Regions from separate parts of the Enterobacter kobei genome, predicted to be linked through region 4. Evidence: predicted binding sites of a transcription regulator. Region 4 holds the regulator's gene; each other region holds the start of a gene.
What was found. The regulator CRP, encoded in region 4, controls carbon source genes, mostly activating them, when cyclic AMP is high. The targets are predictions, from matches to a motif close to ATGTGANNNNNNTCACAT.

Region 1: ydfZ (putative selenium delivery protein YdfZ) is a predicted target of CRP. The motif match lies at 2,093-2,110, and genes of this name have one in related genera.
Region 2: epd (erythrose-4-phosphate dehydrogenase) is a predicted target of CRP. The motif match lies at 3,423-3,440, and genes of this name have one in related genera.
Region 3: hpt (hypoxanthine phosphoribosyltransferase) is a predicted target of CRP. The motif match lies at 4,614-4,631, and genes of this name have one in related genera.

Annotation. Positions count from the first base shown of each region.
Region 1 is NZ_CP017181.1:2,169,922-2,177,852, forward strand. It holds partial or broken gene BFV64_RS10560 (MFS transporter) at 1-64, shown strand, start outside; gene BFV64_RS10565 (mannitol dehydrogenase family protein) at 284-1,747, shown strand; gene ydfZ (putative selenium delivery protein YdfZ) at 1,791-1,994, opposite strand; gene BFV64_RS10575 (universal stress protein) at 2,283-2,714, shown strand; gene BFV64_RS10580 (GntR family transcriptional regulator) at 2,749-3,435, opposite strand; gene ydfG (bifunctional NADP-dependent 3-hydroxy acid dehydrogenase/3-hydroxypropionate dehydrogenase YdfG) at 3,527-4,273, opposite strand; gene dcp (peptidyl-dipeptidase Dcp) at 4,416-6,449, shown strand; gene BFV64_RS10595 (bifunctional diguanylate cyclase/phosphodiesterase) at 6,747-7,931, shown strand, end outside.
Region 2 is NZ_CP017181.1:3,949,881-3,957,811, forward strand. It holds gene fbaA (class II fructose-bisphosphate aldolase) at 1-903, opposite strand, end outside; gene pgk (phosphoglycerate kinase) at 996-2,159, opposite strand; gene epd (erythrose-4-phosphate dehydrogenase) at 2,209-3,228, opposite strand; gene tkt (transketolase) at 3,569-5,560, opposite strand; gene loiP (metalloprotease LoiP) at 5,833-6,591, shown strand; gene BFV64_RS19140 (OprD family outer membrane porin) at 6,802-7,931, shown strand, end outside.
Region 3 is NZ_CP017181.1:758,459-766,389, reverse strand. It holds gene BFV64_RS03625 (polysaccharide deacetylase family protein) at 1-747, opposite strand, end outside; gene BFV64_RS03620 (PTS sugar transporter subunit IIA) at 811-1,251, opposite strand; gene BFV64_RS03615 (ABC transporter permease) at 1,356-2,126, opposite strand; gene BFV64_RS03610 (ABC transporter ATP-binding protein) at 2,123-3,049, opposite strand; gene can (carbonate dehydratase) at 3,157-3,819, shown strand; gene hpt (hypoxanthine phosphoribosyltransferase) at 3,949-4,485, opposite strand; gene BFV64_RS03595 (glucose/quinate/shikimate family membrane-bound PQQ-dependent dehydrogenase) at 4,694-7,084, shown strand; gene cueO (multicopper oxidase CueO) at 7,218-7,931, opposite strand, start outside.
Region 4 is NZ_CP017181.1:4,465,673-4,473,603, forward strand. It holds gene BFV64_RS21750 (triphosphoribosyl-dephospho-CoA synthase) at 1-334, opposite strand, end outside; gene mdcA (malonate decarboxylase subunit alpha) at 334-1,989, opposite strand; gene BFV64_RS21765 (hydrolase) at 2,218-3,240, shown strand; gene BFV64_RS21770 (YheU family protein) at 3,237-3,455, shown strand; gene BFV64_RS21775 (phosphoribulokinase) at 3,486-4,355, shown strand; gene BFV64_RS21780 (OsmC family protein) at 4,442-4,846, opposite strand; gene crp (cAMP-activated global transcriptional regulator CRP) at 5,158-5,790, shown strand; gene BFV64_RS21790 (YccS/YhfK family putative transporter) at 5,848-7,931, shown strand, end outside.

The DNA.
Region 1 (7,931 bases), 2.3 Mb from region 4:
AGATGCTGCGGAGGCCACGCCAAAAGAGCCTGTGGCCTACGGCACGGTATCGTCACGGCGGTAATGGTACACAGCCTGCGTGACTTGTCACACAACTTTGTCTTTGTGTCACACCACCTGAACAAAAGTTAATATAAATCAAAATCTCAAATGGCAGTATCAGTATGGTGTATGGCAGAGATTTTTTACCCCAACTGCCATTCTAGTTGGTGTAGTCAGCAGGCGCTGCCGCTTTATAACAAGCGGCAGCGATCCACAGCTTTCTAATTAACGAGTCTTAATCATGGAAAACACGTTATTACAGGCCAAAGCGACGCTGCCTCAGTACAATCGCGACAGCCTTAAAGCACGCATTGTTCATTTAGGATTTGGCGCCTTTCACCGCGCGCATCAGGCGGTGTATGCCGACATCCTCGCGTCTGATTATGGCAGCGACTGGGGCTACTGTGAGGTCAACCTGATTGGCGGCGAGCAGCAGATTGCCGACCTGAAGGCGCAGGATAACCTCTATACCGTAGCGGAGATGTCCGCCGATGCGTGGACATCCCGCGTGGTGGGCGTGGTCAAAAAGGCCCTGCATGCGCAGGTTGACGGGCTGGAGACCGTACTGGCAGCGATGTGCGAACCGCAGGTGGCGATTGTTTCACTGACCATTACCGAGAAGGGCTACTGTCACTCTCCCGCAACCGGGCAACTGATGCTCGATCATCCATTCATCGCCGCCGACCTGCAAAACCCGCATCAGCCGACGTCCGCACCGGGTGTGGTGGTGGAAGCGCTGGCACGTCGCAAAGCGGCGGGGTTACCGGCCTTTAGCGTGATGTCCTGCGACAACATGCCGGAAAACGGTCATGTGATGCGCAACGTAACCTGCTCCTATGCCCGGGCGGTAGACGGCGAGCTGGCGGACTGGATCGAGGCTAATGTCACGTTCCCGTCAACCATGGTGGATCGCATCGTACCTGCGGTCACGCCTGATACGCTGGATAAAATCGAACAGCTCACTGGCGTGCGTGATCCGGAGGGCGTGGCCTGTGAACCCTTCCGCCAGTGGGTGATCGAAGATAACTTTGTGGCGGGGCGTCCTGCTTGGGAAAAAGCCGGGGCCGAGCTGGTATCAGACGTCATTCCGTTTGAAGAGATGAAGCTGCGCATGCTTAACGGCAGCCACTCCTTCCTGGCTTACCTGGGGTATCTGGCCGGTTATCAGCATATCAACGACTGCATGGAAGATGAGAATTACCGCGTTGCGGCTCACGCGCTGATGCTCCACGAGCAGGCGCCGACCCTGAAGGTGAAAGGCGTCGATTTAGGACATTACGCCGATCTGCTGATTGCCCGCTACAGCAACCCGGCTCTGCGTCATCGCACCTGGCAAATCGCGATGGACGGCAGCCAGAAGCTCCCGCAACGCATGTTAGATTCCGTGCGCTGGCATCTGGTGCATCAGAAACCTTTCCCCCTGCTGGCGCTGGGCGTGGCGGGCTGGATGCGCTATGTCGGCGGAGTGGATGAGCAGGGTAATGCCATCGAGGTGAGCGATCCGCAGCTGGCGGTGATTCAGGCGGCAGTGAAGGGAAGTGCTGAAGGGGAAAGCCGCGTGCGTGCGCTGCTCGGCATTGAGTCTATCTTTGGCAAAGAATTACCGCGTGAGAAGGTCTTTGTTGATGCGGTGATGACCGCGTACCGGTCTTTGGTGCAAAAGGGCGCGAAAGCTACCGTAGCGCAGTACGCGTCTCAACGGTAATTCAGTACATGCCGCCGTGCGCGGCGGCATGTCAGCGCACAACTTAGTGCATACCCAGACGAATCAGCTCAATCGGCTCGAACTTACCTTCGCATCCTTCCACTTCCACCGTTTTGCTGCGGCGCACCTGCGCGGCATCCAGCCCGTCGCTGTGGATCGCTTTAATCACGCCAGTTTTGCCTGTGCCGCTAATCATCACGCGGCTGCCAGTGGTAATTGCATTGCGGTTACGGTCGTATGTCATCATGGTATTTTCTCCTCTCTAACTTATCCGTTACGGCGGTATTTCAGGTTTCACCGTTCACGGGGCATATAAATACGCCTGTGTGCAAGTGATGTTTTTGTTTTTGATCAAAGTCACACTTTTTTCTTAATGACATGAGGTGCTGACGGTTCGCGACAGCAATTTACAAAGCAGACCGTTATTTTCATTTATTGATAGTTTCAACATGGAAGCGTTTAGGATTGGTTTATATTCCTGCTGCCATTCTGGGTACAGGAAATAACCCTTTCATCGGAATAAGGAGTCAGGCTTATGTATAAGAACATTTTGATGCCTGTAGATGTGTTTGAAATGGATTTGAGCGACAAAGCGGTTCGCCACGCGGCAAGCCTTGCAAAGGCAGAGGGGGCATCAATTACCCTGGTCAACATTCTGCCTGCAAGCAGTCGGTCTCTCCTGCGCGGGTTCAATGCCGATATCAAAAAGTTTGAAGAGTATATGACCGCGGAATCCGCGAAGAAAATGAACGAATTAAAAAGACTGTTCGATATTGCCCCAGAGAATATTCACAGCATGGTTCGTTTTGGCAACGTTCGCGATGAAATTATCAAGCTGAGCAAGGAGGGGAAATATGATGCGATTGTCATCGGGTCTAAAAACCCGAGCATCACCACCCATCTGCTGGGATCGAATGCGGAATCCATTCTGCGCTACGCCACGATTCCGGTGTTAGTCGTTCGCTAAACCCAACGCCGCGCCCAACAGGGTGCGGCGAATATTACTCCTCGCTAAACCACTCGCTGTTTTCCTGACGAATAAGCTGCACGGATTCGCTGATTTCCTGCAAATGCAGCGTCATCGCTTTTTCCACGCCGTCCGGGTCGCGTTTTTCCAGCGCGCTGAAAATATCGTGATGCTGTCTGAGCAGCATTTCCGGCGGGGAGACGTGATCGAGGCTCATATAACGCACGCGGTCGATGGTGGCCTTGATGTTCTCAATGGTATCCCAGGCCAACTGACAATCCGCTATTTGTGCCAGTTTCTGGTGGAATTCATCATCGAGCTGGAAGAAATCGTTGAGCTGCTTCCGGTCGATCGCTATACGCTGCTGATGCAGGTTCTGCTCCAGCAGGTAACACTGGTTATCATTGATAAGCGTTGCCGCCCGGCGGGCGACCGCGCATTCAATGGCCTGGCGAACGAAACAGCCGTTACGCACCTGAGAAAGTGAAATTTTGTTTACGTAGCTGCCGCGCTGCGGGCGGATCTGAATAAGGCCGTTTTCAGCAAGCTTAATGAACGCTTCACGCACCGGCTGACGGGAGACGTCAAAACGCACCGAGACCTCTTTTTCAGAAAGCGGCGTTCCCGGCGGAATCAGGCAATGGACAATATCACGTCGCAAAATGCGATAGATTTGCTGGTTTACGGGCTGGGTGGGATTGAGTTGCGATTCAGCGGCCATGAGTTGTCATTTCTCAGAGAGTTAGCCTGAACATACTACCATTCTTTTCGAACCCGAAACAGACCCGGCCCGCAGGCCGGGTGGGGCTTATTTAGCCACGATGGACGCTAAGTCCGGCAAAACTCTGGGTGACTGGCATCATTTCCACGGTATTGATGTTGACGTGCTTAGGCAGCGTCGCCACCCACCAGACCGCTTCAGTGACATCTTCCGGCGTCAGCGCGTTAGCATTTTCGTAGGTTTTATCCGCTTTCGCATCGTCACCCTTGAAGCGCACGTTGGAGAATTCGGTGCCGCCCACCAGACCCGGCTCGATATCGGTAACGCGAATGGTGGTGCCGTGCAGATCGGTGCGCAGGTTCAGGCTGAACTGACGGACAAACGCTTTGGTCGCACCATAGACGTTGCCGCCCGCGTAAGGCCAGCTCCCGGCGGTAGAACCAATATTGATAATGTGACCGCGATTACGCTCAACCATGCCCGGCAACACCGCGCGAGTCATATAGACCAGCCCTTTGTTGTTGGTGTCGATCATGTTTTCCCAGTCTTCAACGCTGGCTTTGTGCGCGGGCTCCATGCCCAGCGCCAGTCCGGCGTTGTTGACCAGCAGATCAATGGCGCGCCACTCGGCAGGCAGGTTAGCAATCATCTCTTCAATGGCTGCGCGGTTGCGCACGTCCAGCTGTGCGGTCAGGATGCTGTCACCTAATTCGTCTTTCAGCTCCTGCAGGCGCTCCTGACGACGGCCCGTTGCAATCACCTTGTGCCCGTTGGCGACGAAGCGACGCGTGATGCATTCACCAAAACCCGCCGTTGCCCCGGTAACTAAAATAATCATCTCACTGTTCCTCAACGCTTTTTGTGTTGTACTAACATAGCACGGCCGCAGAGGGTGCGTTAAGGCAACATTTGTATGACAGCATTGCAGGTGATGGCGGCCTGGCCTACTCTGGGAAGATATCCGTTCTGAGGAGTGAAAGATGACGGCCACGAATCCTTTTTTTGAAATCAGTCTGTTGCCTTACCAGGCGCCCCATTTTGATCAGATTAACGACAGTCACTATCGTCCGGCGTTTGATGAAGCGCTGCGTCAGAAGCGGGCGGACATTGATGCGATAGCCTCGCAAACCGCCGCGCCAGACTTCAATAATACCGTGCTGGCGCTGGAGAAAAGCGGCGTTATGCTCTCGCGCGTCAGCAGCATCTTTTTCGCCATGACCTCTGCGCATACCAATCCGTACCTGCAAGAGTTAGAGGAGCAGTTTTCCACTGAACTTGCCGCGCTGGCGAATGACATCTGGCTGAATGACACACTTTTCGCCCGCGTTGAGAGCGTCTGGCAAGATCGCGGCGCGCTGGATGCCGAGTCCCGTCGGCTGGTCGAGGAGACGTACCAGCGGTTTATTCTGGCCGGTGCGCGTCTGAATGAGACAGAAAAAGCCGAGCTGAAGGCGCTGAACACCGAGGCAGCCTCCCTGACCAGCCAGTTTAACCAGCGTCTGCTTTCCGCAGATAAAGCGGGTGGGCTGGTGGTGGATTATGCGCATCAGCTTGAGGGGCTCAGTGCAGAAGAGATCGCCGCCGCCGCGCAGGCGGCCGCGGAAAAAGGGCTTAACGACCGCTGGCTGATCTCGCTGCTGAATACGACTCAACAACCTGCGCTCTCTGCGCTGCGCAATCGGCAGACGCGTGAAAACCTGTTCAACGCAGGCTGGACGCGTACCCAGAAAGGGGATGAAAACGATACCCGCACGCTGATCCTGCGTCTGACGGCGCTCCGTGCGCGTCAGGCTCGCCTGCTGGGCTTTGAGGATTACGCCAGCTGGAGTATTGCCGACCAGATGGCGAAAACCCCCGACGCCGCGCTGGCTTTTATGCGCGGCATTGTGCCTGCCGCCCGTGCCCGTGCGGAGCGCGAACAGGCCGATATTCAGAAAGTGATTGATGACGAGCAGGGCGGTTTCACCGTGCAGGCCTGGGACTGGGCCTTTTATGCCGAGCGCGTGCGCCAGGCGAAATATGCGCTTGATGAGTCGCAGATCCGGCCCTACTTTGCGCTCAATACCGTGTTGCATGACGGCGTCTTCTGGGCGGCCAGCCAGCTGTTCGGTATCCGCTTCGTGGAACGCTTCGATATTCCGGTTTATCATCCGGACGTTCGCGTATGGGAAATTTTCGACCATACCGGTGAAGGGATGGCGCTGTTTTACGGCGACTTCTTTGCCCGCGATTCCAAGCAGGGCGGAGCCTGGATGGGCAATTTCGTCGAACAATCTTTTGAGTTTTCTGCCCGCCCGGTTATCTACAATGTCTGTAACTACCCAAAACCGGGTAACGGGGGCACCGCGTTACTCTCCTGGGACGACGTAATTACCCTGTTCCACGAGTTTGGGCATACCCTGCACGGTCTGTTTGCCCGCCAGCGCTTCGCCACGCTGTCCGGTACCAATACGCCGCGTGATTTCGTTGAATTCCCGTCGCAGATCAATGAACACTGGGCCAGCCATCCTCAGGTATTTACCCGCTACGCCCGTCACTATGAAACCGGTGAACCGATGCCGGACGCGCTGCGGGAAAGCATGCTCAACGCGACCCATTTCAACAAGGGTTATGACATGACGGAGCTGCTGGGTGCGGCATTGCTGGACATGAACTGGCACGCCATCAGTGAAGCCGTATCTGACGTCGAAGCCTTTGAAACGGCTGCGTTGAAAAAAGAGGGGCTGGACCTGCCCGCGGTACCCCCGCGTTATCGCAGCAGCTATTTTGCCCATATCTTCGGCGGTGGCTATGCGGCGGGGTATTACGCCTACCTGTGGACGCAAATGCTGGCAGACGATGGCTATCAGTGGTTTGTCGAGCAGGGCGGGTTGACGCGTGAAAACGGACAGAAATTCCGCGAGGCGATTTTGTCGCGCGGGAATAGCACTGATTTAGGTGAACTTTACCGGAGCTGGCGCGGGCACGATCCGAGGATTGAACCGATGCTGGAGAATCGTGGGTTAAGTGAATAGTGTCCATTTGGGCTGAAAAAAAGAACCGGGCGTGAAGCCCGGTTTTTTATACCCTTTAATCAGCGATATTTTAGCATGCTTTTGAAAGATAACGGGTGAAATTGAACGCGCCGATAAAAGGATTTTTTATTAATAGGGACAAAGCGCTACATTCGAGAACTGTTAATAATTTGATCTGGGTTGTAAGAAATAAAATCTTCTTTCAAATGTCTTTTTTAATTCTAAATTTTTGCCCTTTTATGCCGATAAATGAGGATAACAAAAAAATCGACGTTATAGCAGTTAAGAAGGCGAAAGATGACCCTACCTCTGACCACTCCTGGCTTTACGGATGCTGAGCATTCTAAGAGGCTGATAAATAAAACCTTTACCTATGTTGTAACGTTGCTGATCGCTATTTTTGCGGCGGCAATAATTTCTTTGTTGATAATAAAAAATAATGTTAATGAAATCAGCGATTCGCATGATGATTTCTTACTAAGAAAAGCGTTAGATACCCGACAGGAGAGCATCCGTAGCCATTTGAAAGACTATGCCGAGTGGGGGGATGCCTACAAACATCTTCATCAGAATGTTGACATGCACTGGGCATGGGATAAGCAGAATCTTGGCAAGTCTCTGTATGATAACTTTGGCTATGAGGGGGTGTTTGTTCTCTCTCCGGAAGGCGCCACGCGCTACAGCGTGATTTCAGGGAAACGGATACCTGAAGATCTGGAGCGTTGGTTGGGTCAATCCACAAAAGACCGTTTACTCAGTGAACTGAGCAAAAAAAAGGGGGTGCCGGTGTCCATGCTAACGCTTATCGACGGCATACCGGCCATTGTTTCTGCTGAATGGATAACAACGGGTGATGATTCGAGTGTGCAACCGTTACCGGGCAGGCCTTCAGTCATGGTGTTTGTCGACAAATTAACGGCTAAAAAACTCCTTGCGATTGGGCATGATGCCGCCATCAAAAATGTTCGCATTTCACCCAATGAAGTGAATAATCAGACGTCATTGACCATAAGCACGCCAAATGGTGATGTGCATATTTTATGGGACAGTGAAAATCCTGGCCAGGCGCTGATCGTTTATTTCCTGCCATTACTCATTCTTTCCGTACTGCTGACAATATCGATGACGGTGATCCTTATGCGTCATATTATGCACAAGGCGAGAATTCATGACGAAAATGCCTTTCTCCTTGAGCAGGCACGATTGAATCTTATCACCAGTGAAAAACGATTCAGGGATGTCAGTGAAACAACCAGCGATTGGTTCTGGGAAACTGACTTATCGTTAAAGATTACATGGCTATCAGGTCGTTTCTCCACGGTAACGGGATATGAACATAGTCAATGGATCGGCCGCAGGCTGGATGAGCTCTTTCCGTCGACAAGTCACTTACTTCATGATCGTGTCCGCCACCGGGAATTAACTGGACGCTTCGAATTTAAGAATTGCCCTTATATTAACTATCAGCAATCCACGTCCTAC
Region 2 (7,931 bases), 520 kb from region 4:
CAGGATACCGTCCCAGGTAGCCCACTGGGTGTCGGTATCGATGTTCATTTTCACCACACCGTAGCTGACGGAGTCTTTGATTTCCTGAGCAGAAGAACCGGAACCGCCGTGGAAGACGAAGTTCAGGCTGTTGTGAGGCAGGTTGTGTTTCTTAGAAACGTATTCCTGAGAATCACGCAGGATGGTTGGAGTCAGAACCACGTTACCTGGTTTGTAAACGCCGTGTACGTTACCGAAGGACGCTGCAATGGTGAAGCGTGGGCTGATTTTGCTCAGCTCGGTGTACGCGTAATCAACGTCTTCTGGCTGGGTGTACAGGGCAGAAGCGTCCATGTGGCTGTTGTCCACGCCGTCTTCTTCACCACCGGTGCAACCCAGTTCGATTTCCAGAGTCATGCCCATTTTGGCCATGCGCGCCAGGTACTTAGAGCAGATTTCGATGTTTTCGTGCAGTGACTCTTCAGACAGGTCGATCATGTGAGAAGAGAACAGTGGTTTACCGGTGGCTGCGAAGTGTTTTTCACCCGCGTCCAGCAGACCGTCGATCCACGGCAGCAGTTTCTTCGCGCAGTGGTCGGTGTGCAGGATAACAGGAACACCGTAGTGCTCAGCCATCTGGTGTACGTGGTGCGCACCAGAGATAGCGCCCAGGATAGCAGCACCCTGAGGAATGTCAGTTTTCACGCCTTTGCCCGCGATGAACGCAGCACCACCGTTAGAGAACTGAACGATAACCGGTGCTTTAACTTTGGCAGCGGTTTCCAGTACGGCGTTGATGGAGTCGGTACCTACGCAGTTAACTGCTGGCAGAGCGAAGTTGTTTTCTTTAGCTACCTGGAACACTTTCTGTACGTCATCACCAGTGATAACGCCAGGTTTTACGAAATCAAAAATTTTAGACATGTTGCTTAGTCCTGTATCTTCGGCCGTTAGAAAAGGTGCGAGCTCTGATAAGCGCGCTGAAAATTGGGCAGGTTTCCCTGCCCTTGAATGGCTTACTTCTTAGCGCGCTCTTCGAGCATTGCTACTGCTGGCAGAACTTTGCCTTCCACGAATTCGAGGAATGCACCGCCACCAGTGGAGATGTAGGAGATCTTGTCAGCGATACCGAACAGATCGATAGCTGCCAGGGTGTCACCACCGCCTGCGATAGAGAACGCTTCGCTGTCTGCAATAGCGTTAGCCACGATTTCAGTCCCTTTGCGGAAGTTCGGGAATTCGAACACGCCAACAGGACCGTTCCACAGGATAGTTTTTGCGTTTTTCAGGATATCAGCCAGTTTTTGTGCAGAAACGTCGCCCAGGTCCAGAATCTGCTCTTCATCTTTGATGTCGTTAACAGATTTCAGGGTCGCGGTTGCGGTTTCGGAGAACTCGGTCGCCACGCGAACGTCAGTTGGAACCGGGATGTCACAGGTGCCCAGCAGGCGTTTCGCTTCGTCAACCAGGTCCGCTTCATACAGGGATTTACCCACGTTGTGGCCTTGAGCAGCAACGAAGGTGTTCGCGATACCACCGCCAACGATCAGCTGGTCAGCGATTTTTGACAGAGAATCCAGCACGGTCAGTTTGGTAGACACTTTAGAACCACCAACGATAGCGACCATTGGACGAGCAGGTTCTTTCAGCGCTTTGCCCAGTGCTTCCAGTTCGTCAGCCAGCAGAGGACCCGCACATGCTACGTCTGCAAATTTACCGATACCGTGGGTAGAGGCCTGAGCACGGTGCGCCGTACCAAATGCATCCATCACGAAGACGTCGCACAGTGCAGCGTATTTCTTAGACAGGGTTTCGTCGTCTTTCTTTTCGCCTTTGTTGAAGCGAACGTTTTCCAGAACAACCAGCTCACCAGCAGCCACTTCAACGCCGTCCAGGTAATCTTTTACCAGGCGAACCGGGTTGGACAGTTTGTCTTTCAGGTAATTAACCACTGGCAGCAGAGAGAACTCTTCGTTGTACTCGCCTTCGGTAGGACGACCCAGGTGGGAGGTGACCATCACTTTCGCGCCCTGCTTCAGAGCCAGTTCGATGGTTGGCAGGGATGCACGGATACGCGCGTCGCTGGTCACTTTACCCTCTTTAACCGGTACGTTCAGATCAGCACGGATGAAAACGCGTTTACCAGCCAGATCCAGATCGGTCATCTTAATTACAGACATGGTGAATCCTCTCGTTGATTCTTAAAGTTTTGCAGACGCACGATGCGTCTTACCTGAAACCTTGTGCGGCCATTGCTAACGTGGTGTCGAGCATCCGGTTAGCAAAGCCCCATTCGTTATCACACCAGACCAGCGTCTTGATAAGGTGTGCGCCACTGACCCTCGTTTGCGTGCCATCAACAATAGCGCTGTGTGGGTCGTGGTTAAAATCTACTGAGACCAACGGTAATTCCGTATAGTCAACTATACCATGAAATGCTCCCTGTGCCGCTTTTTGCAGCAACAGGTTGACTTCGCAGGCTTTTACCGGTTTTTTCACCGTCACGCTCAGGTCGATTGCGGTGACGTTAATCGTCGGGACACGCACGGCAATCGCTTCAAAACGGTCATTAAACTGCGGGAAAATTCGGGTGATCCCTGCCGCCAGTTTCGTATCTACCGGGATGATTGACTGGCTCGCCGCGCGAGTGCGTCGTAAATCCGGATGGTAGGCATCAATAACCTGCTGGTCGTGCATGGCGGAGTGAATCGTGGTCACGGTGCCGGACTCAATGCCATACGCATCGTCTAACAGTTTGATGACCGGAATAATGCAGTTGGTGGTACAGGAGGCGTTGGAAACGATGAGGTGTTCAGCCTGCAGCTCATGCTGGTTGACGCCAAACACGACGGTCGCGTCGAGGTCGTTACTGCCGGGATGAGAAAACAGGACTTTTTTCGCACCGGCTGCCAGGTGAGCTTCGCCATGTTCGCGATTGCCGTAAACCCCGGTACAGTCGAGCACCACATCCACGCCCAGCTCACGCCACGGTAGCCCTGCGATACTGCTTTCATGCAGCACGCGGATGGCATCGTCACCGACAAACAGCTGCTCTCTTTCCTGGCGAACATCCCAGGCAAAGCGGCCGTGGCTGGTGTCATATTTCAACAAATGCGCCATGCCCGCAGCATCCGCCAGTTCGTTGATTGCCACCACGGTTATTTCCGCACGACGCCCGGATTCATATAAAGCACGAACCACGTTGCGCCCGATGCGACCGAAGCCATTAATCGCTACGCGTACGGTCATAGATCTCCTGCAAAGCTATCCCTGAGTTTGAGGTGGCTGAAAGAGTAATCCAGCTACGCCCGAAGGGGAATCTTTGCTATCACAAACTGCGATTGATTGGTCAATTGTCGAACATTTAATCGACTGAAACGCTTCAGCAAGAATAAGCGAATCGAGGAATAAAAGGAATGGCTGTCCAGATGAATAAGCGTGCTATATGACATGCGTCACATTTTCGGTGGAATAATGCCGGGGAGGTAAAAGCAAAACGGTAACCCAAAGGTTACCGTTTTTAGTGTTTGCACCCTCTCCCTGTGGGAGAGGGCTGGGGTGAGGGCGTCAGCCCGCACCGTACAAGCAATTACAGCAGTTCTTTCGCCTTAGCGACAACGTTATCAACGGTGAAGCCGAACTCTTCGAACAGCAATTCTGCCGGCGCAGACTCACCGAAAGTGGTCATACCGACGATAGCGCCGTTCAGGCCCACGTATTTGAACCAGTAGTCAGCGATACCCGCTTCCACTGCCACACGCGCAGAAACCGCTTTAGGCAGAACAGATTCACGGTAAGCCGCATCCTGTTTGTCGAACGCATCGGTAGACGGCATGGAGACCACGCGCGCCTTCACGCCTTCGGCAGTCAGTTTTTCCCATGCTGCAACCGCCAGTTCAACTTCAGAACCGGTCGCGATGAAGATCAGCTCAGGCTGGCCTGCACAGTCTTTCAGCACATAACCACCGCGAGCGATGTTCGCCAGCTGCTCTGGCGTACGCTCCTGCTGTGCCAGGTTCTGACGGGAGAGGATCAGCGCAGTTGGGCCGTCCTGACGCTCAACGCCGTATTTCCACGCTACCGCAGATTCAACCTGGTCACATGGACGCCAGGTGCTCATGTTCGGAGTCACGCGCAGGGAAGCCACCTGCTCTACCGGCTGGTGAGTTGGGCCATCTTCGCCCAGACCGATGGAGTCGTGGGTGTAGACCATCACCTGACGCTGTTTCATCAGCGCAGCCATACGCACGGCGTTACGCGCATACTCTACGAACATCAGGAAGGTAGAGGTGTACGGCAGGAAACCGCCGTGCAGGGAGATACCGTTGGCAATCGCGGTCATACCGAATTCACGTACACCGTAATGGATGTAGTTACCGGCAGTGTCTTCGTTAATTGGCTTAGAACCTGACCACAGAGTCAGGTTAGATGGCGCCAGGTCAGCGGAACCGCCGAGGAATTCAGGCAGCAATGGACCAAATGCTTCGATCGCATTCTGGGACGCTTTACGGCTGGCGATTTTAGATGGGTTCGCCTGCAGCTTAGCGATGAATTCGTTCGCTTTCGCGTCGAAGTCAGACGGCATTTCGCCTTTCATACGACGGGTAAACTCAGCCGCTTCCTGAGGGAAGGCTTTCGCATAGGCGGCGAATTTCTCGTTCCAGGCAGCTTCTTTCGCCTGGCCCACTTCTTTTGCATCCCACTGAGCATAGATCTCAGATGGAATTTCGAATGCAGGGTGTTTCCAGCCCAATGCTTCACGGGTCAATGCGATTTCCGCGTCGCCCAGCGGTGCGCCGTGGGAGTCATGCGTACCCGCTTTGTTCGGAGAACCGAAGCCGATGATAGTTTTGCACATCAGCAGGGACGGTTTATCGGTGACCGCGCGCGCTTCTTCTACTGCACGTTTAATCGAGTCAGCATCGTGGCCATCAACGCCGCGCACAACGTGCCAGCCGTAGGCTTCGAAACGTGCTGCGGTGTCGTCAGTGAACCAGCCCTCAACGTGACCGTCGATGGAGATGCCGTTGTCATCATAGAACGCAACCAGTTTGCCCAGCTTCAGGGTACCTGCCAGGGAGCACACTTCATGAGAAATGCCTTCCATCATGCAGCCGTCGCCCATGAACGCGTAGGTGAAGTGGTCAACAATGTCATGACCAGGACGGTTGAACTGCGCCGCCAGCGTCTTCTCAGCAATCGCCATACCCACTGCGTTAGCAATACCCTGACCCAGTGGGCCGGTGGTGGTTTCTACGCCAGCGGTGTAACCCACTTCCGGGTGACCTGGAGTTTTGGAGTGCAGTTGGCGGAAGTTTTTCAGCTCTTCAATAGGCAGATCGTAGCCAGTGAGGTGCAGCAGGCTGTAGATCAGCATAGAGCCGTGGCCGTTAGACAGCACGAAACGGTCGCGGTCAGCCCATGCCGGGTTCTGCGGGTTGTGGTTAAGGAAATCACGCCACAGGACTTCGGCGATATCTGCCATACCCATAGGGGCACCCGGGTGGCCGGATTTGGCTTTCTGTACTGCATCCATGCTCAGCGCACGAATAGCATTAGCAAGCTCTTTACGTGAGGACATTTTAACTCCAGATCGGACTGTTAAAGGCCATGCCCTTGACGACAGCGCGTTTTGGGCTACGCCGGAAAAAAGTGCCAACAATGTAACCCAAGCCGCAGGGCATGTACATGGACCATTCTTTTGCAGCTTAAGAAATCTCTGGATCATGCTCGCATGTTGCGCAATCTGCTCGCCCGCGCCTGTAGATATTCCTTATACTTATCCCGGCCCCGGCTTCGTTGCGGGTGCACTTTTCGGATTTTATTGAGATTAACAAGTACGGAAGCAACTTCATGAAAATGCGTGCAATAGTGCTGGCCCTGGGTACAACGCTCATGCTGAGCGGCTGTCAGAATATGGATTCTAACGGTCTGATGACGTCAGGCGCAGAAGCCTTTCAGGCCTACTCCCTGAGCGATGCGCAGGTTAAAGCGCTGAGCGATCAGGCCTGTAAAGATATGGACGGAAAAGCCACGATTGCGCCGGCTAACAGTACCTACACACAGCGTCTGAATAAGATTGCTTCCGCGCTCGGCGATAACATCAACGGTCAGCCGGTGAACTATAAGGTTTACATGGCTAAAGACGTCAACGCCTTCGCGATGGCAAACGGCTGCATCCGCGTCTATAGCGGGCTGATGGATATGATGACCGACAACGAAGTGGAAGCGGTTATCGGCCATGAAATGGGTCACGTTGCGCTCGGTCACGTGAAAAAAGGGATGCAGGTCGCCTTAGGCACCAACGCCATCCGTGCGGCGGCTGCCTCTGCGGGCGGTATCGTGGGCAGCCTGTCTCAGTCACAGCTCGGCGATGTCGGAGAAAAGCTGGTCAATTCCCAGTTCTCCCAGCGCCAGGAGTCCGAAGCGGATGACTACTCTTACGATCTGTTGCGCAAACGCGGAATTAATCCGTCAGGTTTAGCCACCAGCTTCGAAAAACTGGCGAAGCTGGAAGCGGGACGCCAGAGCTCCATGTTTGACGATCACCCGGCCTCAGAAGAACGTGCACAACATATTCGCGACCGTATGGCCGCAGATGGAATTAAATAATTCTGGAAGGAGGCAAATTTGCCTCCTTTTTATTTCGCATGAATTGCCAACTTAATCGCACGTATCGGTAACTCCCGCAAAACCCTCTCCATATCCGGCTCTTAGCGCTGAAACGTCTGGACACATAATTATTGCAATCATTAACCATTCGGGTAATTATCCGACCTGCAGTAATTCATTTTAATATATTAAGACAGAGACGTTCCCTCCGTGAAAAAAGAATTATCGTTAATTGGTTTAGGTTTATTCGCCGCATTACCCGCCGCTGCAAGCCAGCAATCCGACAGTCAGGGTTTTATTGACGACAGCCATCTGGACCTGTTTTTACGCAATGCGTATATCAGTCGCGACTATCATCAGGGCCAGCAGGATAAAGCCGAATGGGGCCAGGGTATTATTGCCACCTTCACATCCGGTTATACCGAAGGGCTGGTGGGCTTTGGTGTAGACGGCATTGCACAGTATGGCGTTCGTCTGGACGGTGGCCGTGGAAAAAGCGGTGCGGGCGGTATCGACTTCTTTAAACAGGAAGACGATGGCCGGGCAAAATCCGATTTAGCGAAATTTGGCGCAACCGCCAAAATGCGTATCTCAAATACCGTGCTGAGCTACGGTAGTCAGCGTCCTGAGCTGCCGATCGTGAATGCCGACAACTCCCGCCTGCTGTTTGAAAGCTACACCGGCACCCTGCTGACCTCAAAAGAGATCGACGGTCTGGAAGTCAACGCCGGTTACTTCACCGACGAGCAGCGCAAAAGTGATGACCGCCACGACAGCGGCCTGAAGAGCCTGACCTTCGGTGGCGCGAGCTACCAGTTTAACGAGCAGTTCAGCGGTGCGGTGTATGCCTCGCATAATGAAGAGGTAATGAACAAGCAGTACCTGGGCCTGAATTTCAAACAACCGTTCAGCACCGGGCAGCAGCTGGTACTCGACTTTAACGGCTATAACTCGCGTCTGGAGCAGGGTTACGCCGACAGCCTCGACACGGGCCGCAGCAACACCATCTGGAGCCTGGCAGCGAGCTATATCTGGGACATTCACACGTTCAAAGTGGCATACCAGCAGAGCAGCGGCAGCACCGGCTACAACTACGGTGGCTACCGCAACCAGGGCGGTGTGGGTGACGGCGGCAACACCATCTGGCTGGCTAACTCCTACTGGTCTGATTTCAACGGCGAAGACGAACGCTCATGGCAGGCATCGTACGGCCTGGACTTTGGCGGACTCGGCCTGCCGGGCCTGAGCTGGACCACCGCCTACGTGCGTGGCGATAACATCAAAACCTCTGAAACCAGCAACGGCAAAGAGCATGAGTGGTTCAACCAGATCCAGTACCA
Region 3 (7,931 bases), 1.2 Mb from region 4:
CTTCAGCCCATCGTCAAACGTAATCACCACCGCCTTCGCGGGCAGGTTCATCTTGTTACGCACGTAGCCTTCCAGCTGGTACATCGTCAGCGTCGCGTATCCCTGATCGCGAAGCCAGGTCATCTGGTTGCTGAACGCACGTACGCTGGTGGTCGTGGAGGTATGGCGAAAACGGGTGTTTTCTTCGTCGCGCAGAATATGGTGGTAGGTGAGAACCGGGATGCCGTTATCTTCCTGCGCATCCAGGCTGCTGATCCACGCCAGGCGATTGCCAATGCGGATTTGATACCACGTCTGATTCAGACGGTCTTTGAGCTTATTCAGAATGGGGTAACGCAGGTTGGCGCTAAGGGTGCCAAAGGGCGCACTTCCGCTACTGGGCGCGTTATAGACGGGCGTATCTTTCCAGGTGATGAGGTTTTGGTTACTGAGCGGCTTATTCAGATCGCCCAGACTGTCCTCTACACGCTGCTTGCCCTGCACGTTTTCAAGGTGCGCTTTATCAATAAACCCCGTGCCGAACCCGAAGCGAAATTCATAATAATCCGCCGCGGCGGGAAAGACCGCGAGGATCTGCCCGGCGCGCACATTGCCCACGTTAACCACGTCGTTACCCACCTGGGCCCAGATGGCTGCATCCTCAGTGGTTTGCATATAGTGAGCAGGGAGCCCTTGCTGACTCACCAGGCTGGCAGACGCCCCACCGGACACCAGCAGCAAAAGGATAAAGATAACGCGCATGAACATAGGATATAAATCGACACGGAAAATCAGTCGCCATTGTAGCAAAAGCGACATCAATACCAATGTTTAATGTTTATACAGATCGTGAAGCAGAACGAAAGGCGGGTTCTTCTGCTGCTGGTGCCACAAGCTGCTCACCCCAGGCATGCCCTCCCCCACAATGGCGTGACGAAACTCCGCGCTGCTTAATGAGGCGCGAAGGGGATACATGGCTTCGAGTAAAGGCAGACTGATACCGGAGATCACTTCACAATTATCGTGCTTGTGGCTCAGCAACGCGGCGGCCCGATAAGGTGCAGCGCCTGATTTATCCGTCAGAAAAATTACCCCATCACCGGTGTCTGTTTCATGCAGCGCATCGCACATCATCCGGCTGAGCATGTTGGTGCTTAACCCACGCCAGTAGTTAACCGCCCGGCATTGCACCAGCGGACCCAATCTGGCCTCAAGCTTGTCCAGCATTTCCTGCGCCTGTTCATCGTGGCAGGTGATAACCCATCCCAGCATAACTCTCTCCTTAGCAGGCAAGTAGTTTAGCGGAGTGAAGGTTAGCTTACGGTGATAACTATCAAAGAAAGCGCCCGGCAAACAGAACGTCGCCGGGCAAAAGGTTAGCTGCGAAGACCGCGACCGCGCTGAATCAGATACCAGCACAGCAGGTAGAACGCGACAATGAATACCCCCAGCACCGCCACCGTCGTAAACAGCGGTACATCGGTAATACCGAGGAAGCCAAAGCGGAAGCCGCTGATCATGTAAACGATCGGGTTCAGGTGCGACAGCGCCTGCCAGAAGGGCGGCAGCAGCGTCAGGGAGTAGAAGACCCCGCCGAGGTAGGTGAGCGGCGTCAGCACGAAGGTCGGGATCAGGCTGATGTCGTCAAACGTTTTGGCGAATACCGCGTTCAGCAGACCGGCCAGCGAGAACAGGATTGCCGTCAGAAGCAGCGTCAGCGCGACAAATAGCCAGGAGTGGACCTGGAACGGGACGAAGAACAGCGAAATCGCCGTCACCAGGATCCCCACGCACAGACCGCGCGCCACGCCGCCGCCCACGTACCCGGCGATAATCACGTGCGTCGGCACGGGTGCCACCAGCAGCTCTTCAATATTGCGCTGGAATTTGGCGCTAAAGAACGACGACGCCACATTCGCGTAGGCGTTGGTGATCACCGCCATCATGATCAGACCCGGCACGATAAATTGCATATAGGTAAAACCGTGCATCTCACCAATCCGGGAACCAATCAGATTACCGAAGATGATGAAATAGAGCGTCATGGTGATCACCGGTGGCACCAGGGTTTGCACCCAGATACGCATAAAGCGGTTAATCTCTTTCGCCCAGATGCTTTTCAGCGCGACCCAATAAAGATGCGTCATGCCTTGTCTCCTTGTTTATCCTGCACCAGAGAGACAAACAGCTCTTCCAGTCGGTTCGCTTTGTTACGCATACTTAAAACCTGAATCCCCTGCGCGCTCAGCTGAGAGAACACGCTGTTGATCCCCTGCTCGCGCAGCACTTCCACTTCCAGCGTCGAGGTATCCACCAGACGATACTGGTACCCTTCCAGCTTCGGCAGCGGGCTTTTTGCCGCCAGGTCGAGGATAAAGGTTTCTGATTTCAGCTTGGAAAGCAGGTTTTTCATCGAAGTGTTTTCCACCAGCTCGCCGTGCTGAATGATGCCGATGTTGCGGCACAGCATTTCAGCCTCTTCCAGATAGTGGGTAGTCAGAATAATGGTGGTGCCTTTATCGTTCAGATCCTTCAGGAAGCCCCACATCGAGCGGCGTAGTTCGATATCCACACCCGCGGTCGGTTCATCGAGGATCAGCAGTTTTGGCTCATGCATCAGCGCACGGGCAATCATCAGGCGACGTTTCATCCCGCCGGACAACATCCGCGCACGTTCGTTACGTTTTTCCCACAGATCGAGCTGCTTCAGGTACTTTTCGCTGCGCTCCAGCGCCTCTTTACGCTCAACGCCGTAATAACCCGCCTGGTTAACGACGATCTGCTGCACCGTCTCGAACGGGTTGAAGTTGAACTCCTGCGGTACCAGCCCCAGCTGGCGTTTGGCGTTAACCACATCTTTTTGCAGATCGTATCCGAACACGCTAACGCGGCCGGAGGTTTTGTTCACCAGCGAGCTGATGATCCCGATGGTGGTAGATTTCCCTGCCCCATTCGGCCCCAGAAGCGCGTAAAAATCCCCGGCCTCTACTTTAAGATCTATCCCGCGTAGCGCCTGAACGCCACCCGAATAGGTTTTTTTAAGCTGCTCAAGCTCCAGTGCAATTGCCATGAATTTAACTTACCTTCAGTTCTTACACACGTTGTGTGGTTTCATTAAAAGTCGGGTTACCCTATAGTAGCGCAACGCAATTACTTGGTTACAGGTCGCTAACCTCCATGAACGACATAGATACACTCATTAGCAACAATGCACTATGGTCAAAAATGCTGGTGGAGGAAGACCCCGGATTTTTTGGAAAACTCGCACAAGCCCAGAACCCGCGCTTTCTCTGGATTGGCTGTTCCGACAGCCGCGTGCCGGCGGAACGTCTGACTGGCCTTGAGCCAGGAGAACTGTTTGTTCACCGTAATGTCGCCAACCTGGTGATTCACACCGATCTCAACTGCCTGTCTGTGGTTCAGTATGCCGTTGACGTTCTGGAAGTCGAGCACATCATTATTTGTGGCCACTACGGCTGCGGCGGCGTGCAGGCGGCGGTTGAAAACCCGGAACTGGGATTGATTGATAACTGGCTGCTGCACATCCGCGATATCTGGTTCAAACATAGCTCACTGCTGGGCGAAATGCCGCAGGAGCGTCGCATGGACACTCTGTGCGAACTCAACGTGATGGAGCAGGTGTATAACCTTGGGCATTCGACCATCATGCAGTCAGCATGGAAACGCGGGCAGAAGGTCTCTATCCACGGCTGGGCGTACGGTATTCACGATGGTCTGCTGCGCAATCTGGAAGTCACCGCCACCAACCGCGAAACGCTGGAACAGCGTTACCGCTCAGGGATTGCCAACCTCAAGCTTAAGCATGTGAACCACAAATAAGTGCACGTTAAAAAGCCGGGTGGCGCCGAGGTAAAAGCAAAACGGCAACCAGGTTGCCGTTTTTTGGGTTTGCTCCCTCTCCCTGTGGGAGAGGGCCGGGGTGAGGGCATCAGGCCGCACCCAACTCGTTTACTCGTCCAGTAATACCACTTTTCCCACATACGGCAGATGACGATAACGCTGTGCGTAGTCGATGCCGTAACCCACCACGAATTCGTCCGGAATGGAGAAACCGACAAACTCTACCGGGACCTGCACTTCGCGACGGTCAGGTTTATCCAGCAGCGTACAAATTGCCAGTGATTTCGGCTCGCGCAGGCTCAGGATCTCGCGCACTTTAGAGAGCGTGTTACCGGAGTCGATAATATCCTCCACGATCAACACGTCTTTGCCACGAATATCTTCATCCAGATCTTTCAGGATTTTCACATCACGGGTTGTGGACATGCCGCTGCCGTAGCTGGAGGCGGTCATAAAATCGACCTCGTGAGGCACCTGCACTTCACGGCACAGGTCCGCCATGAACATGAAAGAGCCACGCAACAGACCAACCAGCACCATTTCGCTGCCGCTGTCCTTGTAATGTTCGGTGATTTGACGACCCAGTTCGGCGATACGCGCTTTGATCTCGGCTTCCGGGATCATCACTTCAACAGTATGTTTCATATTACTAACAATATGATTTTAATGAAAATCTCTCAATGCAGATGAACTCACTTCAGGCATTGATACGCAAGCCAGCCATTATATCAGCAAATGGATAAGCCTGGCGTATGAGTTATAAAAAGCAAATATTGTGATTCCGATCACACTTGTTAATACCTATAATTAGTTGCTAGCAAATTATTAACAAAAACTGACGAGTACACTTTCTATGGCTGAAACACACTCTAAACAGCCGCGTCTACTGGTGACACTAACAGCGTTATTCGCCGCCTTCTGCGGCCTGTACCTGTTAATCGGTGGCGTCTGGCTGGTCGCGATCGGCGGCTCCTGGTACTACCCAATCGCGGGCCTGGTTATGCTTGGCGTAACCGTCCTGCTCTGGCGTAGAAAACAATCTGCACTGTGGCTGTATGCAGTTTTACTCCTCGCAACCATGATCTGGGGCGTCTGGGAAGTCGGCTTCGACTTCTGGGCACTGACGCCGCGCAGCGACATCCTGGTCTTCTTCGGTATCTGGCTGATCCTGCCGTTCGTCTGGCGTCGCCTGATTGTGCCTTCCCGCGGTGCCGTGGCGGCACTGCTGGTGGCGTTGCTCATCAGCGGCGGTATGCTCACCTGGGCCGGTTTTAACGATCCACAGGAGATCAACGGGACGCTGAATGCGGAGTCTACCCCTGCGGCGGCTATCTCGCAGGTTGCTGACGGTGACTGGCCGGCCTATGGCCGTAACCAGGAAGGTCAGCGTTACTCCCCGCTTAAGCAGATCAACGCGGACAACGTTAAAAACCTGAAAGAAGCCTGGGTATTCCGTACCGGCGACCTGAAGATGCCGAACGATCCGGGCGAACTGACCAACGAAGTGACGCCAATTAAAGTCGGCAACATGCTTTATCTGTGTACGGCGCACCAGCGTTTGTTCGCGCTCGACGCGGCCACCGGTAAAGAGAAATGGCACTTCGATCCACAGCTGAATTCCAACCCGTCATTCCAGCACGTGACCTGCCGTGGCGTCTCTTACCACGAAGCGCGTGCGGATAATGCGAGCCCGGAAGTGGTTGCCGACTGTCCTCGCCGCATTATGCTGCCTGTGAACGATGGCCGTCTGTTTGCCATCAACGCAGAAACCGGCAAGCTGTGCGAAACCTTCGCCAACAAAGGTATCCTGAATCTGCAGACCAACATGCCGGACACCACGCCGGGTCTGTATGAACCGACTTCTCCGCCAATCATCACCGATAAAACCATCGTGATTGCCGGTTCGGTGACGGATAACTTCTCCACGCGTGAAACCTCGGGCGTGATCCGCGGCTTCGACGTGAATACCGGTAAACTGCTGTGGGCCTTCGACCCGGGCGCGAAAGATCCTAACGCGATTCCGTCAGACGAACACACGTTTACCTTCAACTCGCCAAACTCCTGGGCGCCTGCCGCGTATGACGCGAAGCTGGACCTGGTGTACCTGCCGATGGGGGTGACCACGCCAGATATCTGGGGCGGTAACCGTACGCCGGAGCAGGAGCGCTATGCGAGCGCCATCGTGGCGCTGAACGCGACCACCGGTAAGCTGGCATGGAGCTACCAGACCGTTCACCACGATCTGTGGGATATGGATATGCCGTCCCAGCCGACGCTGGCCGACATTACCGTTAACGGCAAAACCGTGCCGGTGATTTACGCCCCGGCGAAAACCGGCAACATCTTCGTGCTGGATCGCAGCAACGGCAAGCTGGTTGTGCCTGCGCCGGAAAAACCGGTTCCGCAGGGCGCGGCGAAAGGCGACTACGTCTCTAAAACGCAGCCGTTCTCTGACCTGAGCTTCCGTCCGAAGAAAGACCTGAGCGGGGCAGACATGTGGGGTGCCACCATGTTTGACCAGCTGGTATGCCGCGTGATGTTCCATCAGCTGCGCTATGAAGGCATCTTCACACCACCTTCTGAGCAGGGCACGCTGGTCTTCCCGGGTAACCTGGGGATGTTCGAATGGGGCGGTATTTCCGTCGACCCGAACCGTCAGGTTGCTATCGCCAACCCAATGGCGCTGCCGTTCGTTTCCCGCCTGATCCCACGCGGTCCGGGCAACCCAATGGAGCAGCCGAAAGATGCGAAAGGCAGCGGTACCGAAGCCGGTATCCAGCCGCAGTACGGCGTACCGTATGGCGTGACCCTGAACCCGTTCCTGTCACCGTTTGGTCTGCCGTGTAAACAGCCTGCCTGGGGTTACATCTCCGGTCTGGATCTGAAAACCAACCAGATTGTGTGGAAAAAACGTATTGGTACGCCACAGGACAGCATGCCGTTCCCGATGCCGGTTCCGGTGCCGTTCAATATGGGTATGCCAATGCTGGGTGGCCCAATCTCTACCGCCGGTAACGTACTGTTCATCGCGGCAACCGCAGATAACTACCTGCGCGCGTACAACATGACCAACGGTGAGAAACTGTGGCAAGGCCGTCTGCCTGCGGGTGGACAGGCAACGCCGATGACCTATGAAGTGAATGGCAAGCAGTACGTTGTCATCTCTGCGGGTGGTCACGGTTCGTTTGGCACGAAGATGGGCGACTATATCGTCGCGTATGCGCTGCCTGACGACGCAAGGTAAAAGCAAAACGGCAACGAAAGTTGCCGTTTTTAGTGTCTGTTCCCTCTCCCCGTGGGAGAGGGTCAGGGTGAGGGCATCAGGCCGCACCAGCGAAAAGTAGGCCGGGTAAGGCGAAGCCGCCACCCGGCTTTTTTTATACGGTAAAACCGAGCATCATCCCCGTATCTTCATGCTCCAGCAGATGGCAATGCGCCATGTAGGCAAACTCCTTCGGCGCGTCGTGGTCAAACTTCACCAGCACCTCGCTCACGCCGCCCTCCACTCTCACGGTGTCCTTCCAGCCTGCGCGATGCGCATCCGGCGCGTTGCCGTTCTCAGAAAGAATGCGGAACTGCGTGCCGTGGATGTGGAACGGGTGCAGCATCATGTCGCCTTCGCCTGAAATCACCCAGCGCTCAAACTGCCCTTTTGTAGCGGCAAACATCGGCGCGTTCATATCAAACGCTTTACCGTTGATCTTATTGGCGTTGTGGAAATCAAAGCCATGACCGCCATGATCCATGCCGCCCATTTTGCCGTGGTCCATATTCATATGGCCCATCATCTGACCGTGATGCATTCCCGCCATTGCCTGATTGCCATACTTCTTCATCAGCGCCTGCATGCCCATCATGTCGAGCATCGGGTCCATGGAGAGCTGAAGCTTGCGTTGCGTGAGCCCGTCAAGCGACGGGAGTGCAGGCAGCGTGGTTAACGTATCCGGCAGCGTGCCCGACGCGGTAACCAGTAACGGCTGAATGCGTAACACTGGATGCGGCTTATCAAATGGCGCAACCGCCATCCCCATCTGGCTGACCGGGAGGGTCACCAGGTCAAACGCCTTGCCGTCGCTGATATCCACCAGCAC
Region 4 (7,931 bases):
GCGCCCAAATCGCGCCGCGATGGGTGTTTACGCCACACGTTGCAGCCATCATCTGCTGCTCGCCTTCGCGACCAAGACGGCCAACGGTTTGCCGAAGCGCAATATCTGCCGGACGCAGCCAGCTTTGCTGCGCCAGCGCCTGAAACGTCGGGGTCAGGCTGCGCGCGGAGCGCTCCATCAGCGCAAGGGATAAATCGTGGTGCGCACCGTTCCCCCGACTGTCCACCAGACCGGGTTTCGGGCTTAATCGTGCTTCGTCAATCAGACACTGCGTGGCGGTTCGCGCCAGCCATTCGGCACCGCCTTCAACCTGAATCTGGGGCAGAAGTTTCATTACCAGCTCCGGAATTTCGCAGGTGGGTTGTACAGACCGCCGGACCATTCAACGAGGTCTGACACGCTGCCCGCCGCCAGCAGAGAGCGGGTGGCGTCGGTGCGGCGAATACCCATATCTTCCGGATAAACAACCTTGCCGCTCTGGCGCAGTTCCGCCACGCGTTTAGCATCCACGCCCAGGCCGATATCGGTAATCCCCGCCACAGCGGCGACCATGGCACGACGCTCCTCAAGATCTTTGGCGCGATAGAGGTAAGCAATCCCCTCTTCCGTCAGCACGTGCGTCACGTCGTCGCCGTATATCATGACCGGCGCCAGAGGCATCCCGGACGCTTTTGCCACGTCAACAGCATCAAGCTTTTCCACAAAGGTCGTCTTTACGCCCGCCTGGAAGGTTTCCACCATCTGCACGACCAGTTTTTTACCGCGCTGCATCGGGTCAGGTTCGGTGATCATGTTCAGCCAGGCCGGTGTAGCGTGGCGACGACCATGTGGGTCGTGCCCCATGTTTGGCGCACCGCCGAAGCCGGAAAGACGACCGCGTGTCACCGTTGAGGAGTTGGCGTAACCATCAACCTGCAGAGTTGAGCCGATAAACATATCGACCGCATACTGACCGGCCAGCTGACAGAACGCACGGTTGGAACGCATGGAGCCGTCGGCACCGGTAAAGAAGATGTCCGGACGGGCGCGGATGTACTCTTCCATCCCCAGCTCGCCGCCGAAGCAGTGCACGCTTTCCACCCAGCCGCTTTCAATTGCCGGGATCAGCGTTGGGTGCGGGTTCAGGGTCCAGTGCTTACAGATTTTGCCCTTCAGGCCGAGCTGTTCGCCGTAGGTCGGCAGCAGCAGTTCAATCGCTGCGGTGTTAAAACCGATCCCGTGGTTGAGGGACTGCACCTGATGTTCCGCGTAGATGCCCTTAATCGCCATCATCGCCATCAGGATGTGTTCCTGTTTGATCAGTCGCGGATCACGGGTAAACAGCGGTTCGATAAAGAATGGCTTGTCGGCAACGACAACATAGTCAATCCAGGAGCCCGGAATATCGACGCGCGGCAGGTCGCATTCGTCGTCCACCAGTTCATTCACCTGCGCAATCACAATCCCGTCGTGGAAGGCCGCGGCTTCCACCAGTGCCGGAGTATCTTCGGTGCTCGCCCCGGTGTAGAGGTTGCCTTTGCGGTCTGCTTTAAACCCCGCAATCAGCGCCACGTTGGGCGAGAGGTCGACGTAGAGGCGTGAATAGAGCTCGATATAGGTATGGATAGCGCCGATTTCGAGCTGACCATCTTCCAGCAGCTGGGAGATTCGCAGGCTCTGCGTCCCGGAGAAGGAGAAGTCCAGCTTGCGGGCGATGCCTTTCTCAAAGATATCCAGATGCTCGCTACGGCCGACGCTCGGCATGATCATATGCAGATCGTGGACAATTTGCGGGTTCACTTCAGCCAGCGAGCGTGAAAGGAAATCGGCCTGCTTCTGGTTGTTACCTTCCAGAACGACCTTATCGCCAGGGGCGATCAGTTTTTCCAGCATGGCGACAAGATCGCCGGTTGGCAGTACCTTGCCCTGCACCGGTACGGACGCCAGACGACGCGCTTTTTCGCTGCGTCGCGTGTTCCATTGCCGGGTGGGTGTTTGCCCAGATAACATTATTAACCTCCTGATTCAGCTAATCATTTTGATTTGCTTAACGTTGAGTAAAGTGTGCGCTCTGGTGGGAAAGGCATCAATTAAGCGTAGAGCGGAATCATTAGCCTGAGAGTAATAATCACGGTAAAGATTTGTGATCGGGATCAGTTCATGTTTCGGAAAACCAGGCTAAACGGGGTACAATTCGGAAAGTATCGTTAATTTCCGACAAGAATCAGCATCGCGCTTATGACCCAAATCATTCCAACAGACTTCGACATTGCAGCCGAAGACAGCACCGAGTTCGTGCCCATGCGCGGTGTGTCCAACTGCCATTTGCAGACCATGCTGCCACGGCTGATCCGCCGTAAGGTTCAGTTCACGCCGCACTGGCAGCGGCTTGACCTGCCAGACGGTGATTTTCTGGATCTCGCCTGGAGCGAAGACCCCGAGCAGGCACGTCATAAGCCGCGTCTGGTGGTTTTTCATGGTCTGGAAGGGAGTCTGCACAGCCCTTATGCGCATGGATTGATTGAGGCAGCAAAAGCGCGCGGCTGGCTCGGGGTGGTGATGCATTTTCGTGGCTGCAGCGGCGAGCCAAATCGACAGAAACGCATCTATCACTCGGGTGAAACCGAAGACGGAACCTGGTTTTTACACTGGCTGCGGGAAAACTATGGCACCGTGCCAACGGCGGCCGTGGGGTATTCGCTGGGCGGAAATATGCTCGCCTGCCTGCTGGCCAAAGAGGGCGACAGCGTACCGCTCAATGCCGCAGTGATTGTCTCCGCGCCGTTTATGCTGGAGCAGTGCAGCTACCATATGGATAAAGGGTTTTCCCGCGTCTATCAGCGCTATCTGCTCAACCTGCTGAAAGCCAACGCCGCACGTAAGCTGAAGGCTTACCCGGATACCCTGCCGGTCAGCCTGCGCCAGTTGAAAAAGGTGCGCCGCATTCGTGAATTCGACGATCTGATCACCGCAAAAATTCACGGCTTCGCCGATGCGATCGACTATTACCGTCAGTGCAGCGCCATGCCGTTGCTCAGCAAAATCACCCAGCCGACGCTGATTATTCACGCCAAAGATGATCCGTTTATGGATCATCACTCTATTCCCGCGCAGGAATTCCTTCCCGACAATGTTCACTATCAGTTGACTGAACATGGCGGCCACGTTGGGTTTATTGGCGGGACGCTGCACCGCCCGAAAATGTGGCTGGAGGCGCGTATTCCTGACTGGCTTACTCCTTATCTGGACGGTGCAAAATGATCATCCCCTGGCAGGATCTGTCTCCCGAAACGCTCGATAATTTGATTGAAAGCTTTGTATTACGTGAAGGCACCGATTATGGTGAACATGAACGCTCACTCGAGCAGAAGGTCAACGATGTAAAACGCCAGCTGAAAAGCGGCGACGTGGTGCTGGTGTGGTCAGAACTGCATGAGACGGTCAATATCATGCCCCGCAACGCGTTTCACGGCTGACCTTCCAACCTTTTCAGTCAGGGAGTTGCTATGTCTGCCAGACATCCCATTATTGCCGTTACAGGGTCGAGTGGTGCGGGAACGACCACCACCAGCCTCGCGTTTCGTAAGATTTTCGCCCAACTGAATCTCCGGGCGGCGGAGGTCGAAGGCGACAGTTTTCACCGCTATACGCGACCTGAAATGGACATGGCGATCCGTAAGGCGCGCGATCTGGGTAAACACATCAGCTATTTCGGTCCCGAAGCCAATGACTTTGGCCTTCTTGAGCAAACCTTCCTGGAGTACGGTCAGAGCGGCAAAGGGCAATCGCGTAAGTATCTGCATACCTATGATGAAGCTGTGCCGTGGAATCAGGTGCCGGGCACCTTTACCCCCTGGCAGCCGCTGCCGGAACCCACCGATGTGCTGTTTTATGAGGGATTACACGGCGGCGTAGTCACCCCACAGCATGACGTGGCGCGTCATGTGGATCTGCTGGTTGGCGTGGTGCCTATCGTGAACCTGGAGTGGATCCAGAAGCTGACGCGCGACATGAGCGAGCGCGGCCATTCGCGCGAAGCGGTGATGGATTCGGTGGTGCGCTCCATGGAAGACTACATCAACTACCTCACGCCACAGTTCTCCCGCACGCACATTAACTTCCAGCGCGTGCCGACGGTGGACACCTCTAACCCGTTCGCGGCGAAAACCATCCCGTCGCTGGACGAGAGCTTTGTGGTGATCCACTTCCGCAATCTCGAAGGCATTGATTACCCCTGGCTGCTGGCGATGCTGCAGGGCTCGTTTATTTCGCACATGAATACGTTAGTGGTACCAGGCGGAAAAATGGGGCTGGCGATGGAGCTCATCATGACGCCGCTGGTGGAGCGGTTGATGGAAGGGAAGCAGATTGCGTGAGTTGTTCTGCCCGGTGGCGCTGCGCTTACCGGGCCTACGTTCATGCTTTTGTAGGGCGGGTCAGCGAAGCGCCACCCGCCAAAAGATTAAGCCTCGATCACTTCATACGAATGCGTGATTTTTACCGCTTTCTCCAGCATTAACGCCACAGAGCAGTATTTTTCCGCAGACAGATCCACCGCACGCGAAACCGCCGCGTCTTTAAGCGCTTTACCGGTGACCACAAAGTGCAGATTAATGTGGGTGAACAGGCGTGGCGCCTCTTCGCGACGTTCTGAGGTGAGTTTAACCTCGCAATCCGTCACGTCATGACGACCTTTTTGCAGAATCGACACCACGTCAATCGCGCTGCATCCACCCGCCGCCATCAGCACCATTTCCATTGGGCTGGGGGCTTTATCGCCGGAGTTACCGTCCATCAAAATCTGGTGCCCTGACGCGGATTCGCCCAGGAACGTTAAACCTTCAACCCATTTCACGCGCGCTTGCATATTCTTTGACTCCAACGTTGCATTTTCGGTGACAGATTACGCGTGCGTTACATTTCTCGCAACGGAAGGCGACCTGCATCATGCTGAAGCGAGACACCAGGAGACACGCGGCGAAAGCTATGCTAAAACACTCAGGATGCTACAGTAATACATTGACGTTACACATGTATGCAGAGGACATCAAACTTTACTGGCTGCGAAACGTTACGACAGCCGACTTCCCAGGGTATGGGTAAGAATTCGATTGCAACCCCAGAGTCCGGATGCATCTGATGACTCTGGTGACAGCTTATAACAGAGGATAACAGCGCATGGTGCTTGGCAAACCGCAAACAGACCCGACTCTCGAATGGTTCTTGTCTCATTGCCACATTCATAAGTACCCATCGAAGAGCACGCTGATTCACCAGGGTGAAAAAGCGGAAACGTTGTATTACATCGTCAAAGGCTCGGTGGCAGTGCTGATCAAAGATGAGGAAGGGAAAGAGATGATCCTTTCTTATCTGAACCAGGGCGATTTTATCGGTGAACTGGGCCTGTTTGAAGAAGGCCAGGAACGTAGCGCCTGGGTTCGTGCAAAGACAGCATGTGAAGTGGCTGAAATTTCTTACAAGAAATTCCGTCAGTTGATTCAGGTAAACCCTGACATCCTGATGCGTCTTTCTTCCCAGATGGCGCGTCGTCTGCAGGTCACATCCGAGAAAGTGGGTAACCTCGCCTTCCTGGACGTCACCGGTCGTATCGCGCAGACCCTGCTGAACCTGGCGAAACAGCCAGACGCCATGACCCACCCGGACGGCATGCAAATTAAAATTACCCGTCAGGAAATTGGTCAGATCGTCGGTTGCTCCCGCGAAACGGTGGGTCGTATCCTGAAAATGCTGGAAGATCAGAACCTGATCTCTGCCCACGGTAAAACCATCGTGGTCTACGGAACGCGTTAATTCCGCTCAAACGGCGTGCCATCGCAAGGTGTCACGCCGTTTTTGTCTCTATTCCCCATGTGGCGCAGGCTGATCTATCACCCGGAAGTTAATTACGCACTGCGACAAACGCTGGTGTTGTGCCTTCCTGTGGCCGTGGGCCTGCTTCTGGGACAACTCCAGCAGGGTCTGCTGTTTTCTCTCGTTCCCGCCTGCTGCAACATCGCCGGTCTGGACACGCCGCATAAACGCTTTTTCAAACGCCTGATCGTTGGCGGTTCGCTGTTTGCTGGCTGTAGCCTCGCCGTGCAGCTTTTACTGGCGCGCGATATTCCGCTGCCGCTGATCCTGACCGTACTGGCGATGAGCCTCGGTGTTACCGCAGAAATCAGTTCCCTGCACGCCCGCCTGCTTCCCGCTTCACTGATTGCCGCCATCTTCACCCTGAGCCTCGCCGGGAATATGCCGGTGTGGGAGCCGCTGCTGATCTACGCCCTCGGCACGCTGTGGTACGGGCTGTTTAACTGGTTCTGGTTCTGGCTGTGGCGGGAACAGCCGCTGCGTGAATCTCTGAGCCTGTTGTATGTGCAGCTTGCGGATTACTGCGAAGCCAAATACACCTTGCTGACCCAGCATACCGACCCGGAAAAATCCTTACCGCCGCTGCTGACGCGCCAGCAAAAGGTGGTGGATCTGATAAGCCAGTGCTATCAGCAGCTGCATATGCTCGCCGCCAACAAGAATCACGAATATAAACGCCTGCTGCGCACCTTCCAGGTGGGGCTGGATCTGCAGGAGCATATCTCCGTGAGCCTTCATCACCCACAAGAGGTGCAAAAGCTGGTCGAGCGCAGCCACGCCGAGGCGGTGATCCGCTGGAATGCGCAGACCGTCTCCGCGCGCCTGCGGGTGCTGGCGGACGACATTCTCTATCACCGCTACCCCACGCGCTTTAACATGGATAAACAGCTCGGCGCGCTGGAGAAAATTGCTCGTCAGCATCCGGATAACCCGGTCGGCCAGTTTGCCGCCTGGCACTTCAGCCGCATTGCCCGCGTGCTGCGCACCCAGCGCCCGCTGTATCCCCGCGACCTGATGGCGGATAAGCAAAAACGTCTGCCGCTCCTGCCAGCACTCAGAAGCTATCTCTCTCTTAAGTCTTCTGCCCTGCGCAATGCCGCGCGGATTAGCGTTATGCTCAGTATCGCCAGTCTGATGGGCATGGCGCTGCATCTGCCGAAACCGTACTGGATCTTAATGACCGTGCTGTTTGTCACCCAGAACGGCTACGGCGCCACGCGGGTACGTATTCTGCACCGGGCAGGCGGCACGATGGCGGGGCTGATTATTGCGGGCGTAACGCTACACTTCCACGTTCCCGAGGGGTATACCCTGGCTGGGATGCTGGTGATTACGCTGGTGAGTTACCTGATTATCCGCAAAAACTACGGCTGGGCGATGGTGGGCTTTACGGTGACGGCGGTATATACCCTTCAGCTGCTTACGCTAAACGGCGAACAGTTTATCGTTGCCCGCCTGATCGATACGCTGATTGGCTGTCTGATTGCCTTTGGTGGCATGGTCTGGCTGTGGCCGCAGTGGCAAAGCGGATTGCTGCGCCAGAACGCCCACGACGCGCTGGAGGCTGACCAGCAGGCCATTCGTCTGATCCTGAGCGACGACCCGCAGCCCTCCCCGCTGGCGTATCAGCGGATGAAAGTTAATCAGGCGCACAACGCCCTGTTTAACTCGCTCAACCAGGCGATGCAGGAGCCAGGCTTTAACGCGCACTATCTGGCGGACATGAAGCTCTGGGTCACGCATAGCCAGTTTATCGTCGAGCATATTAACGCCATGACCACCCTGGCGCGCGAGCACACGATGCTGACGCCGGATCTGGCGCAGCGTTATTTGCAGTCGTGTGAAATCGCCCTGCAGAGGTGTCAGCAGCGTCTGGAGTATGACGCGCCGGGTGAGTCGGGGGATTCGAACATTCTGGAAGCGCCGGAAACGCTGACTCACGGGCCGATGAGCACCCTGGAGCAGCATTTGCATCGCGTGCTGGGCCACCTGAACACCATGCACACCATTTCGTCGGTGGCATGGCGTCAGCGTCCTCATCATGGCATTTGGTTAACGCGCCGGTTAAAACGAACCGAGTA